DNA from 4 places in the Sporacetigenium mesophilum DSM 16796 genome. Region 2 is predicted to be linked to each of the others. Evidence: riboswitches for the same ligand, from Rfam matches in the RefSeq annotation. Region 2 holds a riboswitch; each other region holds the start of a gene.
The links. A riboswitch is a leader RNA that binds a small molecule or an ion and turns the genes downstream of it on or off. The one in region 2 is predicted to bind thiamine pyrophosphate.

Region 1 (3,203 bases), on a different contig from region 2:
AAAATGAGTTTGATTCAAGTGAAATACATTTCAACAAATGGTAGTCTAAAAAGGAGAATTAGCATGAAAATACTTAGCATAAAAGAAGTTACTTATAACTCCGGTAATACAGAAGTTTTAAAAGGAATATCATTAGATGTAAATAAGGGTGATTGTATATCTATAGTTGGTAAATCAGGAAGTGGAAAAAGTACATTGTTAAAAATATGTGCAGATTTGATACCTATAACAAGTGGAAATATTTATTTTAAAGAAAAATGTTATACAAGTTATAATCCAATAGAATTAAGAAAATCTATTAGCTACTGTGTTCAAACTCCACACTTATTTGGTGAGACCGTATATGATAATTTAGAATTTCCATTTAAAATTAGAAACAAAAAAGTAGATAAAAGTAGATTAGTCCTACTTTTAGATAAATTTAATTTAAATGAAAGTTATTTAGAAAAAAATATAAATTCACTATCTGGTGGAGAAATGCAAAGAATTGCAATTATAAGAAACTTGATATATACTCCTGAGATCTTATTATTAGATGAAGCTACTGCATCTTTGGATAAAGAAAATGAAGCCAAAGTTGAAGAATATATAAAAGAACTTAATCAAAGTGGTGTTACAGTATTATGGATAACCCATAGCGAAGAGCAAAGCAAATCTATTTTTAATAAAAGAATGGTTATATCAGAGGGACGAATCAGCAAAGTGGAGGAAATAGTATAATGAGTACAACATCTTTAATAGTAGCATCTTGTCTTATGTTTATACCTATAGCAATATCATACAAGGAGAAATTAGGATTAGAAAGTGAAATAATTATAAGTGTAATAAGAGCGGTAATTCAATTAGTCGCTGTTGGATATATACTTGACATAATTTTTGGAATGGACAACCCAATAGTTATAATGATTTTAATATTGATTATGTGTGTAAATGCATCGCTAAATATTGTAAAGCGAGGTAAAGATATAAAAAATGTATTTGGTATATCATTTATTTCAATATTTATAGGTTCAATTATAACTATATATATTTTGGTTTTTTCAGGGGTTATAAATTTTAAACCTAATGAAATAATACCTATATCAGGAATGATAATTAGTAATTCCATGGTAGCTATTGGATTAAGTTACAAGAATTTAAATACTTCCTTTAATCTAAGAAGAGCAGAGGTTGAAACTAAACTATCCTTAGGTGCATCCGTTAAAGAGGCTTCTAAAGATATATTAAGAGAGTGTATTAAGGTTGCCATAACACCAACTATAGACTCAGCCAAAACATTAGGAATAGTTTCTCTTCCGGGCATGATGACAGGGTTAATCTTAGGTGGGGTATCTCCTATAATAGCAGTTAAATTTCAAATTATGGTTACATTTATGATAGTATCGTCATCATCTATATCAACTTTAATAGCAACTTACTTAGCATATAAAAGTTTTTACAATGAAAGATGTCAGTTAAGGAGCTAGTTTTATATAAAAATTAGCTCCTTAAAATAATATTAATAAGTCATCAATAAAATTTAATTATTTAAACAAGTCCTTGTTTATTATTATCTCTAATATCATTTTTATCTTTATCTTTCCAAGCAATTAACGCAACATCTTTTCCTAATTTATCTTGTAATTGTTGTTCTGCTTTTTTTACTTCTTTTAATTCTTCGGGTTTTAAATTAGACATTTTAAACATAATATCACTCCTTATTTATTATTTTATACAGTATTATTATGTCTATATAAATAGCTTAAAAATCTAGTTATTATTTAACTATGAAGACTATATTTAGTTATATATGTAATACTTACTTTGTCTTTAATTTATACATAATTTATTATATATTGACAAAAAAATTAAAAAAGTATAAAATCAAGATGCGTACTAGGGGAGCCCTTATGGCTGAGATGAATTTATTCAGACCCTTTGAACCTGCACTGGATAATGCCAGCGAAGGGAAGTTATAGTATAATACATAAGTTAAATCTAGCTTTTTAGATTTATGATTAATGGATTATAAACTCCTTTCGATGGTATATCAAATACCTTTGGAAGGAGTTTTTTTATGCAATTTTCACAAAGATTATTTTCAAAAGCTAAACCTATTTGGGAATCATACCTGGAGCATCCTTTTCTTAAAGAGCTGAGTCAAGGTACATTAGAAGATGATAAGTTTAGTTTTTATGTTAAGCAAGACTATGTTTATTTAATAGATTACATAAAAATTTTCGCATTAGGGATGGTTAAATCAGATACTTTAGAAGACATGCAAGCTTTTTCAAAATGTGCAAATGCTATAGTGAATATTGAGATGGATGCACATGTTGAATTTGCAAAGAAGTTTGGAATTACTAAAGAAGAACTTGAAGATACAAAGCCAAATGCAAGTAACTTATCATACACTAAGTTTATGCTTCAGGTATCTAACCAAGGATCATTAGCTGAATTAGTAGCGGTATTGCTTCCTTGCATGTGGAGTTATGCCTTTATTGGTAAAACTTTAGCTAAAGACAAAAAAGCATTAGAGCATCCACTTTATAAAGAATGGATACTTACATATGCAGATGAAGAATACAATAAGCAAAATGATTGGTGTATAAAATTAATGGACAGACTTGCTGAAGGACTTCCAGAAAGACAACTTCAAAAACTAGAAGATCTATTCATCCTTTCTTCAAAATATGAATATATGTTTTGGGATGGATGTTATAAAAAAGAAAGTTGGGTTATTTAGATGAAGGCATTAGAGATTAACAATTTATATTTTAGATACAAGGATTCAGAAAAAGTTATTATTGATGATTTATCCTTTAGCATAGATAAAAATGAGTTTATTACAATTATTGCACCTAGTGGTACAGGAAAAAGTACTCTTTTTAGGCTGATTTTAGGACTACTAAAACCACAAAGGGGTAGTGTACAAATATATAATGAAAATAACAAAAACATTATAGGATATATGCCTCAAAAAGATTCATTAATGCCTTGGAGAAATATCCTAGACAATATAACAGTGGGGCTTGAGTTAAATGGTTATAAAAAGAAAGAAGCTAGAAAAATAGCAGTTACATATTTTGAAGACTTTGGACTTAAAGGTACTGAAAAATTATATCCCCATGAATTATCAGGTGGTATGAGACAAAGAGCATCATTTTTAAGAGCTACAGTAAATAATCCTTCAATACTTTTGTTAGATGAGCCATTTTCATCAC
Region 2 (3,203 bases):
CTTACACCAGGTGCAAAAGCTGATGAAAATACATCAGTACATATTGTCATATAAATATGCTCTTTTGATTTCATAAAATCATCTATTTTATCTATTACATTCCAATGTCCGCTATCTGCAATATCCTTTGCCCATATATATTTAACTCCCAGCTTGTCTGCTGTTTTGAATAACTCAACTGTATTCCCACGTTTTTGTATTCCAACGCAAAGATAAGAATAATCTATATCTTTATATTTGCATATATCTGCTATTTGTCTAAACATTGTTCCTGATGTTCCACCATTTGGATATGGTCTTAAATCAAAATGGGCATCAAAATTTATTATTCCTATATTAGGCTTTTCATTAGTTTTTAACAAATGATTTAATAATCCGTTATAATGTCCAAAGGCAACTTCATGGCCCCCACCTAAAACAATTGGAAAAAGATTTAAACTTAAAATCTTTTCTATAGCTTTTGAAAGTAATTCTTGAGCTTCTTCTAAGGTGCAATCTTCACAGAATATATTTCCTGCATCAAAAAGTTTAACATCTTTTGAAAACCAGCAAGGCAGATTAACTAATTCCCTTCTAATACTTAAAGGGCCATTAGCAGCTCCTACTCTACCTTGATTTCTCATAACCCCTTCATCACAGCAAAATCCTATAAATGCAAAGCCTAGTTTACCATCGTATGGGATTAACTTTTCTCTTAAGTCGATATTTTTAACCCATTGATGCCATCTAAATGCATCAAAATTACTTTCACTATCTACTCTACCTTTCCAAACTTCATCTTCTGTTATCTTATAGTTTGAGCTAAACATGGTATCCTCCCGTTTTATGTTATGCTAAGATGCTTAGTATATTTTTTATGAATATTATCTATCATTAATAGTAGTTTAATTTTATATATTTTTCAATAATAAAAAAATACCACATTGAGTAAATGTGGTATTTTAGGATAACTATTCAAATGTTGGAATATTATCTAGATTATCGCTTTTGTCTTCATTTGGATTGCTTCTTAAATACTCTCTTCCATTTCTAGCCTTACCTACATTTACACCCTCTATACGATGATCCTTGGCCATCATTATAGCATCCTCTATTGCATATACATTTCCATCTTGTAGCATAACATCAGTTATGTCTCCTTGATTATTTTTTCTAACTTTCACTATCTTTGTTTTATCATTCATGGTAACATCTCCCTTATACTTATTTATATTTAGTATTAGAAGATATTTTATTATTATTCTATTTTTTATAACTATATTAAATCTTAGCGTTTTCTCTTATATCAACACTTTTTGTAATTTTAAAATATTTAATAATAAAGTAAGCAATTAAACTTCCACCTATAGTACTTATTAAAAATGGAGTTACGAAAAATAATGCAGCGACTTCTTTACCTAATACAAATTTGGCTATTGGAAATGCTAATAATCCTCCAAGTATCCCTGTTCCAAATATTTCTCCAAATACAGCAAAATTCACTTTTTTTGTTTTTGCATATAGTATCCCAGCTAAAAATACTCCAACCATACTTCCTGGAAAAGCCATTAGAGATCCTGTTCCCAACACATTTCTAAGTAACGAAGTGCAAAATGCTATAGCAACCCCATACCAAGGTCCTAATATTACAGCACTTAATACATTTATAGTATGCTGAACAGGAAAACACTTAGCTGCTCCTACAGGTATAAAAATAAGATTACTTCCTATTACCCCTAATGCTATCAAAAGTGCAGATAAAGTTAATTTTTTTGTTTTCATTTGTTAAATCTCTCCCTTCAAAATTTTCAAATAAAAAAACACAAACCCATAGGATTTGTGTTTAAATTAGCACATTATATAATAATATCCATCAACAACAACTTCCTACGCTGGCATTACCCAGTTCAGGTTATTAGGGTCAAAGAATTAAGGTTCTTACTCTCAGTTGGCCTATCCAACACCCCTGTGTTATATTTATTTAATTTTATAAAGTAATTATACCATAATATCTTAGAAAATATATATATAATCTTTATAAATTGATAATTTTAGTAAATATAATTTTTATAATATGCCGATACTATATATAAGTATATTTACATAGGAGGTTTTTTGTATGGCACTTACTAATAAAGAAAAAAGTTTACTTTTAGATAATTTAAATGCTGAGTATTTATGTATAAGAAAATATGAACAATACTCTGCAATGGCTTCTTGCCCAAAATTAAAGCAAACATTTAAAAATCTTGCTCAAAAAGAACAACAACATGCTACTACACTAACAAATATATTAACTTCAAATGGTGAAAACCCTCAAAGTATATTTGCAAGCTATAATAGCCCTCAAGGCGATTTATCAAACATGCAAGCTAGTCTAGGAATTACAGATGCACAACTTCTAGATGATGCTTTAAGTACTGAAAAACACGTTTCAGGTTCTTATAATAATGCTGTTTTAGAATCAGTTGATGCACAAATAAGACAACAACTACAACATATACAACAAGAAGAGCAAAATCATGCAGAAACATTATTTAACGAAATGAAATCAAGAGGATTCTACAATCCATCTTAAATAAAAAAGGAGCCATAGTTTAGTCTATGGCTCCTTTTTTATTTAACAATCCAATTTTTATTATTCAAAGCTATATATACTTTAATTTTTACATTCCTTTTTACTCATAATTCCAGTTCTAATTTGTCCTAAATTAAGTAACACAATAATTATGACAAGCATATTATTATTATGAGTAACTATTTATAAAAGGATGTGTATAAATTATGTTAGCTTATGCTCTTTTAAATGGTGGGCCTTTGGCTCCGAATCTAAAAGGTAATGTGTATTTTATGGATGTACAAGGAGGGGTTCAGGTTTGCGTTTGGGTAACTGGTTTGCCAGAATATAAACCTGGAACAAATGGCGATCTTCCAATAGGACCACACGGTTTTCATCTTCATGAAAATGGAACTTGTGAAATAGGAGATCCTAACGACCCTTTCACAAGTGCTGGTGGTCACTGGAATCCAAATAATCAACTTCATGGAAATCATGCAGGAGACTTCCCTACTTTATATTCAAATAATGGAGTTGCAATGATGTGCTTCTTCACTAATAAATTTAAGGTTCAAGATGTTATAGGAAAAGCTGTTATTATCCATCAAAGCCCAGATGATAACAAAAGTCAACCTGCTGGAAATGCCGGTAAGAGACTTGCTTGTGG
Region 3 (3,203 bases), on a different contig from region 2:
TATTAGGTTTACCATCTGTTATAAGGTATAATGTGTAATCTAAATTACTACTCATAAACTATATTACCTCTTTTCACAAATATATCTTCATCTAAAGTACTTACACCATCAAGTAAATATTGATTAAATGATCCTAATTTTCTTTTGCCATCTAATTTTTCACTTGCATATTCTCCTGCAATACCCATAATAGTTGTACCTAAAACTGCTGCATCAAAACTGTTTATAGAAGCTCCTAGGCATGAACCAATTAGTGACGTTGACATACATCCAGTCCCTGTTATTTCACTTAAAAGCGATGTACCATTTTTACAATATGCTTTTTTATTTCCATCTGTAATAAAATCAACTGCCCCACTAGCACATAATATTACATTCTTTGTTAGAGAATATTCTATTACTCTTTTCTCATCAAGTGAAGCTCCAAGTTCTGCATCTACACCTCTTCCCCCATCTATTCCAACTAATGTCATTATCTCTGAGTAGTTTCCTCTAATAACTGAGAATTTCACCTCATTTATTAGTTTTGTATTTACTTCCAATCTATATTTAGTTGCCCCTATTCCTACAGGGTCTAATATTACAGGTATTCCTAATTCATTTGCCTTTTTTCCTGCTTTTATCATAGCTTCAAAAGTTTCATTAGTTATTGTTCCTGTATTTATAACTAAAGCACTACTTATAGATACTATGCCTTCTACATCCTTTATTTCATTAGACATAACAGGTGCTGCTCCAATTGCCAATGTCATATTAGCACAACCATTTACTGTTACTACATTTGTAATGTGATGAACCAATGGCTTTCTTTCTTTTATTAAACTCAATCCCTTTGTTAAATTATTCATTACTATCAACCCCCCAATATTTATAAAAATGATGAATAGGATTATTTCCTTTACCTACTTTATAAGAATTAGCTATACCCTTATTTACATACTTTTTTGCATTTTCTATAGATTTAGAAATAGATTGTCCTTTTGCTAAATTTGAAGCAATAGCTGATGATAAGCTACATCCTGTTCCATGGGTAGATGTTGTATTTATCCAATCCATTTCAAACATCTCCCCATTTGATAAAACGTCTACTGACTTTACATTTTCTCCATCTTTTATTGGAAAATGCCCACCTTTTAATAAAACGTAACACTTATACTTTTTATGTAATTCATATGATGCTGACTTCATATCGTCAAAAGTTTTAATTTTTCTATTTAATAAAACTTCAGCTTCACTAATATTCGGCGTTATAATTGTAGCTAGTGAAAATAATTTAGATTTTAAAGAATCTATTTGATTTTGCTGTAATAAAGTATGTCCTGTTGTTGAGACCATAACTGGGTCTAATATAATATTCTTAGGCTTGTACTTTATTAATGCATCACTTATTACATTCATAATATCAATATCTGATACCATCCCTATTTTTACAGATTGTATATCTAAATCTGAAAATACAGCTTCAAGTTGTGATTTAACTATACTTGATGGAATTGGATAAACATCATATACCCCCGTAGTGTTTTGAGCTGTAATAGCTGTTATAACACTTGATCCATAAACTCCATTTGCAGCAAAACTTTTTAGATCTGCTTGTATACCTGCCCCTCCACTACTGTCGCTACCTGCTATTGTCAATACAGTTTTCATATTCTTCCCTCCAAATTCTAAAAATAAAAAAAAGCATAAATCCCAGTATGGAATTTATGCCTGTATACGAATATAAGATCACATAGCTTCCCTCCGCTGGCATTATCCAGATCAGGTTAAGGGTCAAAGATTTTATAGGATCTTTATCTCAGCTGGCCTACCCAGCACCCCTAGCAATACTATTAAATTTTATTTCATTCTAACATAATGATTTAATTTTGACAACACCCATCAATATTATTAGTTTTTATACATTGGCTTTCAAATCTAGTAAAAATAGCACTCCATCTATTTTCTAACTTAAAATGAATTAAAACTCCACCATCTTGATAAACCCCATTATCTGATAAATGCTTACTTTCTTTATTACCTTGATTCATATGAATATTATGCATCCCTTCTGGTCCATATTGACTTAAACGTCTAAGTTTTATTTTTCTTTCTTTATCGTTATCTGGTAATATGGCATCTTCAGAATCTACAGGGTAGACATCTCCGTATATATATATATCAGCATCTTTTTGTCTACATTCCGTAATATATTTATGTATATTTTCATTTAATTCGTTAGTATCTGAAAAACCTTTAAATTCATTCATCTCAAATAAATTACTTCTAATATAATCTAATGAAATTTTGCTTTTTTTATTTTCATTTTCCTCATAGTCAAATACTTTTATACCATAATCTAAGTTAGACAAAGCTTCTAATGAAAACTTTTTATTATCTTTTATTATTAGATTTTCTTTTATAATACAAAGTGTTCTATTTATATTTTTTTCCTTTGATTTGGCACTTCCACGCGACATAATACTAATTTTAATATTAATTTCTCTATCTTCAAATTTAAATTCTTTATTTTTTATGTTAACTTTTTCTGCTTTAATTTTAAAATGATAATGGCATCCCTTTTTTATATCTTTAAATCTGCAGACTATATTATCCTTTAATACTTGACCTTTCTTATCTGTAGTTTCACAACATATATTACCAATAGTACGTCCCTTTGATTTACATATAGAATATACAGGAATAGGCATAAGATTTCTCCTTTAATATGTTTTATTCAAATATATTCTTTACAAAAAAACAAAACCCTATGAGAATGAATTCTCATAGGGTTTATATAACTATCTTCTGAAGTTATTGTTTTTTTGTTGTTTTCTTGCTGCTCTACACTCAGGACATCTTTGTGGTTCATTTTCGAATCCTTTTTCTTGGTAGAAAGCTTGCTCTCCTTCAGTGAAAAGGAAATCTTTTCCACAATCTTTACAACTTAAAGTTTTATCTGCCATTTTAACATTCCTCCTTCTTTAGAATTAAGATTTAAAAACTGATTAACAAATACTCTAGAAAGAGGAAGTTGTTTTCAATTCAAATCCAGTAATAGTAATTACGAGAATTACTGACTTTATGAGAATATCATATTTAAATAGCTTATACAATAGATAATAAAAAAATATAAATCTTGACATATACCTTTGTTTATAGACATAAATATGGTGTAAAATGTATTTATTGGAGTTTATATTCAGTAAATTTATATATATATA
Region 4 (3,203 bases), on a different contig from region 2:
AATTACAAGGTTTTCATCTAATTCTGGAGCATGTTTAAGTAATATTTTAGCACTTTCTTCTGGATTTTCTATAGAATAGTTATATCCTTTAGATGTAGCATCTAAAAACTTTTTAACCATTTCTGGATTATTTTTTATGTTATCTTCACTAGAAACAATAACAGGAGTGTAATAGTCAAGAGCTGGATCTAAGTCTTTAACTGGTATATAGTTTATTTCTTGACCCTTTAATTTAGCTTCTATTCCTGTCCAACCTTCAAATATCCATGCCATATCTATATGTTTTTTTGTTGCAGTAAAGAAATCATCATTACCCATATTTACAAGCTTTAACTTAGAATAGTCTGATCCTTCTTTTTCCATAACAGCTTTTAAAACTGCTTCTTCAGAAGGAGATCCCCATCCTCCATATGATTTTCCTTCAAAATCCTTTGGAGAAACAATGTTCTTATCTTTAGGAGAAGCAAATCCCGAAGTATTATGTTGAATTACAGCTGCTATAGCTTTTATAGGTAGTGGGTCTTCTGAGGTTTTTGCATATGTAACTTCCTCTTGATAACTTATAGCAAAGTCAGCTTTATTAGTAGCTACAAGTACAGGTGCTGTACTTTCTGCAGGTTGTACTATTTCAACATCTAACCCTTTTTCTTTATAATATCCTTCTTCTAATGCAACATATAACCCTGTGTGATTAGTATTTGGAGTCCAATCCAATACTACCTTAACCTTTTCTAAATCTGAAGCTTCTTTATTATCTTTACCTGTACATCCTGATAAAAGAGATGCAGTTAATACTGTTGTAGCTAATATTGATATTATTTTTTTGTTAAACATATGATCACTCCTTATTCCAATATACGAATATTTTTTTGAGAAATTCTGCTAATAAAACAAACATTATACTAATAAATACAACTATAATAGTTGATGCAAATACTTTGTCCAAGGCATAAGCGCTTTTTGCCCTTACCATATAAACTCCTAATCCCTTATCTCCTCCTAGCCATTCTCCAATAGTTGCAGCCATAATCATATAGGTTACAGATATTTTTATTCCAGAGAAGAAATTATTCATAGCCATTGGAAGTTTAAGATGCGAAAATATTTGCCATTTATTAGCTTTCATAGTCTTAAATAAGTTTATGTAGTCTTGGTCTATTTTTTCTAGTCCATCTACAAAATTTATAACTATAGGGAAAAAACAAGTTATAGTAACTACTATTATCTTAGGTAATAACCCAAACCCAAACCATATTATAAGTAATGGAGCTATTGTAATTGTTGGTACAGTTTGAGATATTACAAGTATGGGATACAAGCATCTTCTAACTATCTTAAAAAAGTCCATAATTATCCCAAGTAAAAATGCAAATATTACAGCAAATATAAATCCGACTACCCCTTCATAAATAGTTACTAAAGTATGATATTTCAGAGTATCAAAATCTTCTTGAAAAACTTCTATAATATCTAAAGGCGTAGGAACTAAGTACTGAGGAATATTTTTAAACTCTACAACAAATTGCCAAATAACAATAATAGTTAGTATAAAAATTACAGGAAGTATATTATCTTTAGTTTTATCTATGATTTTTAAGTTTTTCATTTATTGTAAGCCCACCAACTTTTTCGTCTATTCTAGCCATTGTTATAACTCTTTCTATTCCTAAATCAAAAGGTATTTTGTGAACTTTTTTTATAAGATCAAATACTTCATCAAATTCTCCTTGTACAGTAGTACTCATAGCCCCTATTTCATGTTCAAGTCCACTGTTTCTAGTATAATCAATTGCTACATCTACTACTTTATAAACTTCTTCTTCACTAATAGCTGGTATTAGTGGCATAACTGTTATATCTGCTATTACCATTTAAGTCACCTCTTCTTAGTTTTTATCAACAAAAAAGTCTTATCCAACTTTGGATAAGACTTAAACTTACTTAATTTAGCAAATTTTTATCTCCCTCCGTTGGCATTACCCAATTCAGGTTCAAGGGTCGAGATTTTAAATCTCCTCTCAGACGGTTAACCGACTCCCCCGATATACTTTTGTAAATTTTTGTTATAAAATGTTTTCTAATTTTTATTATACATTAAGTGTTCATTATAATAAAGGCGTTATTTGTAAATCTTTGACTAATTTTACAAAATTGCTTTTTATTTGTATTTTCAATTCATTTTCATCTATGTTTTTTACTTTGGAAATGTCATTATAGACATTTTTTATATAACTAGGCATTGCGTATTTTCCATTAACCCACTCCAATGCTGTAGGACCATCGGTTTCTGCAAGTAGCTTATCTATAGGTATATATTTAACTATTTCTTGAGTTAAATTTGAATATGGGATATCTACACTTACAGTAAAATAACATCCCATATTTATGAGCTTCTTTAAGTAACTTATATCCCCGCTATACCAGTGAATTATAGTATTATTCCCTACATCGTATTTTTTTAGTAAATTTAAAACTTTTTCTTCTGCACCTTTTGTATGTACATTTATAACCTTATCATACTCTTTTGCCTTTTTTAAAAAATACTCAAACACCTTTATTTGATTAGGATAAGTATCTTTATCCTCAACCCAGTGAAAATCAAGGCCTATTTCCCCTATAATCGGAGTTTCTATAATATACTCATCTAGTTTTTCTAAAGAATTAACGTAGTTATTTGCATTGTTTGGATGTATTCCAAAGGTTGGTATTATTAAATTACTTTTCTTAGATATTTCTTTATTTTTTATATAACTTTGTATATCCATCGAACAAGCTAAAGTCAATATATTGTTTTTGTTTATACAATCTACAGCCTCTGTAATTTTATCTTCATAAAGTTCTAAATGATTGTGAGCATCTATATACATAAATCCCCCTTATTTTATAATATGTAAGGGTCGTATATACTTCCTTTCCCTATACATCTTTCAAATTTTTTTATATAAATAGCAGGTCTAATACCGTCTAATTCATGATAGTCTTTTCTGCTTATTCTTGCATTATCTTTTACTATTCTTTGTTTTTTGTAACATTCTGATTTTATCTTATCATATGTTGGCATTTTTTCATAAGCAAAATCTCTAAGCCAATAAGATTTTCCATGTATTGTATAAGGTAAGTTTTTTTTCTTCAAAAATTCTACAACTTCTTTCATGGAAAGTATAAATACCTTATCATTTCTTGAAATTCTTTTCATAGATTCA

Region 1: linked by a shared signal. The riboswitch ahead of tenA (thiaminase II) and the one ahead of thiW (energy coupling factor transporter S component ThiW) in region 2 are both predicted to bind thiamine pyrophosphate.
Region 3: linked by a shared signal. The riboswitch ahead of thiD (bifunctional hydroxymethylpyrimidine kinase/phosphomethylpyrimidine kinase) and the one ahead of thiW (energy coupling factor transporter S component ThiW) in region 2 are both predicted to bind thiamine pyrophosphate.
Region 4: linked by a shared signal. The riboswitch ahead of BS62_RS14710 (thiamine-binding protein) and the one ahead of thiW (energy coupling factor transporter S component ThiW) in region 2 are both predicted to bind thiamine pyrophosphate.

Annotation. Positions count from the first base shown of each region.
Region 1 covers NZ_JCANUR010000013.1:25,074-28,276, forward strand. Annotated here, with positions in the region: gene BS62_RS10740 (ABC transporter ATP-binding protein) at 64-720, shown strand; gene BS62_RS10745 (ABC transporter permease) at 720-1,466, shown strand; gene BS62_RS10750 (hypothetical protein) at 1,528-1,686, opposite strand; TPP riboswitch at 1,868-1,967, shown strand; gene tenA (thiaminase II) at 2,057-2,725, shown strand; gene BS62_RS10760 (ABC transporter ATP-binding protein) at 2,726-3,203, shown strand, end outside.
Region 2 covers NZ_JCANUR010000001.1:368,273-371,475, reverse strand. Annotated here, with positions in the region: gene hutG (formimidoylglutamase) at 1-809, opposite strand, end outside; gene BS62_RS01830 (DUF3892 domain-containing protein) at 951-1,184, opposite strand; gene thiW (energy coupling factor transporter S component ThiW) at 1,261-1,761, opposite strand; TPP riboswitch at 1,847-1,957, opposite strand; gene BS62_RS01820 (spore coat protein) at 2,099-2,557, shown strand; gene BS62_RS01815 (superoxide dismutase family protein) at 2,764-3,203, shown strand, end outside.
Region 3 covers NZ_JCANUR010000009.1:79,798-83,000, forward strand. Annotated here, with positions in the region: gene thiE (thiamine phosphate synthase) at 1-55, opposite strand, end outside; gene thiM (hydroxyethylthiazole kinase) at 48-848, opposite strand; gene thiD (bifunctional hydroxymethylpyrimidine kinase/phosphomethylpyrimidine kinase) at 841-1,650, opposite strand; TPP riboswitch at 1,722-1,832, opposite strand; gene BS62_RS08980 (DUF2278 family protein) at 1,863-2,690, opposite strand; gene BS62_RS08985 (zinc-ribbon domain-containing protein) at 2,781-2,945, opposite strand.
Region 4 covers NZ_JCANUR010000031.1:4,978-8,180, reverse strand. Annotated here, with positions in the region: gene BS62_RS14720 (ABC transporter substrate-binding protein) at 1-834, opposite strand, end outside; gene BS62_RS14715 (ABC transporter permease) at 839-1,606, opposite strand; gene BS62_RS14710 (thiamine-binding protein) at 1,581-1,871, opposite strand; TPP riboswitch at 1,946-2,051, opposite strand; gene BS62_RS14705 (TatD family hydrolase) at 2,106-2,867, opposite strand; gene BS62_RS14700 (patatin-like phospholipase family protein) at 2,882-3,203, opposite strand, start outside.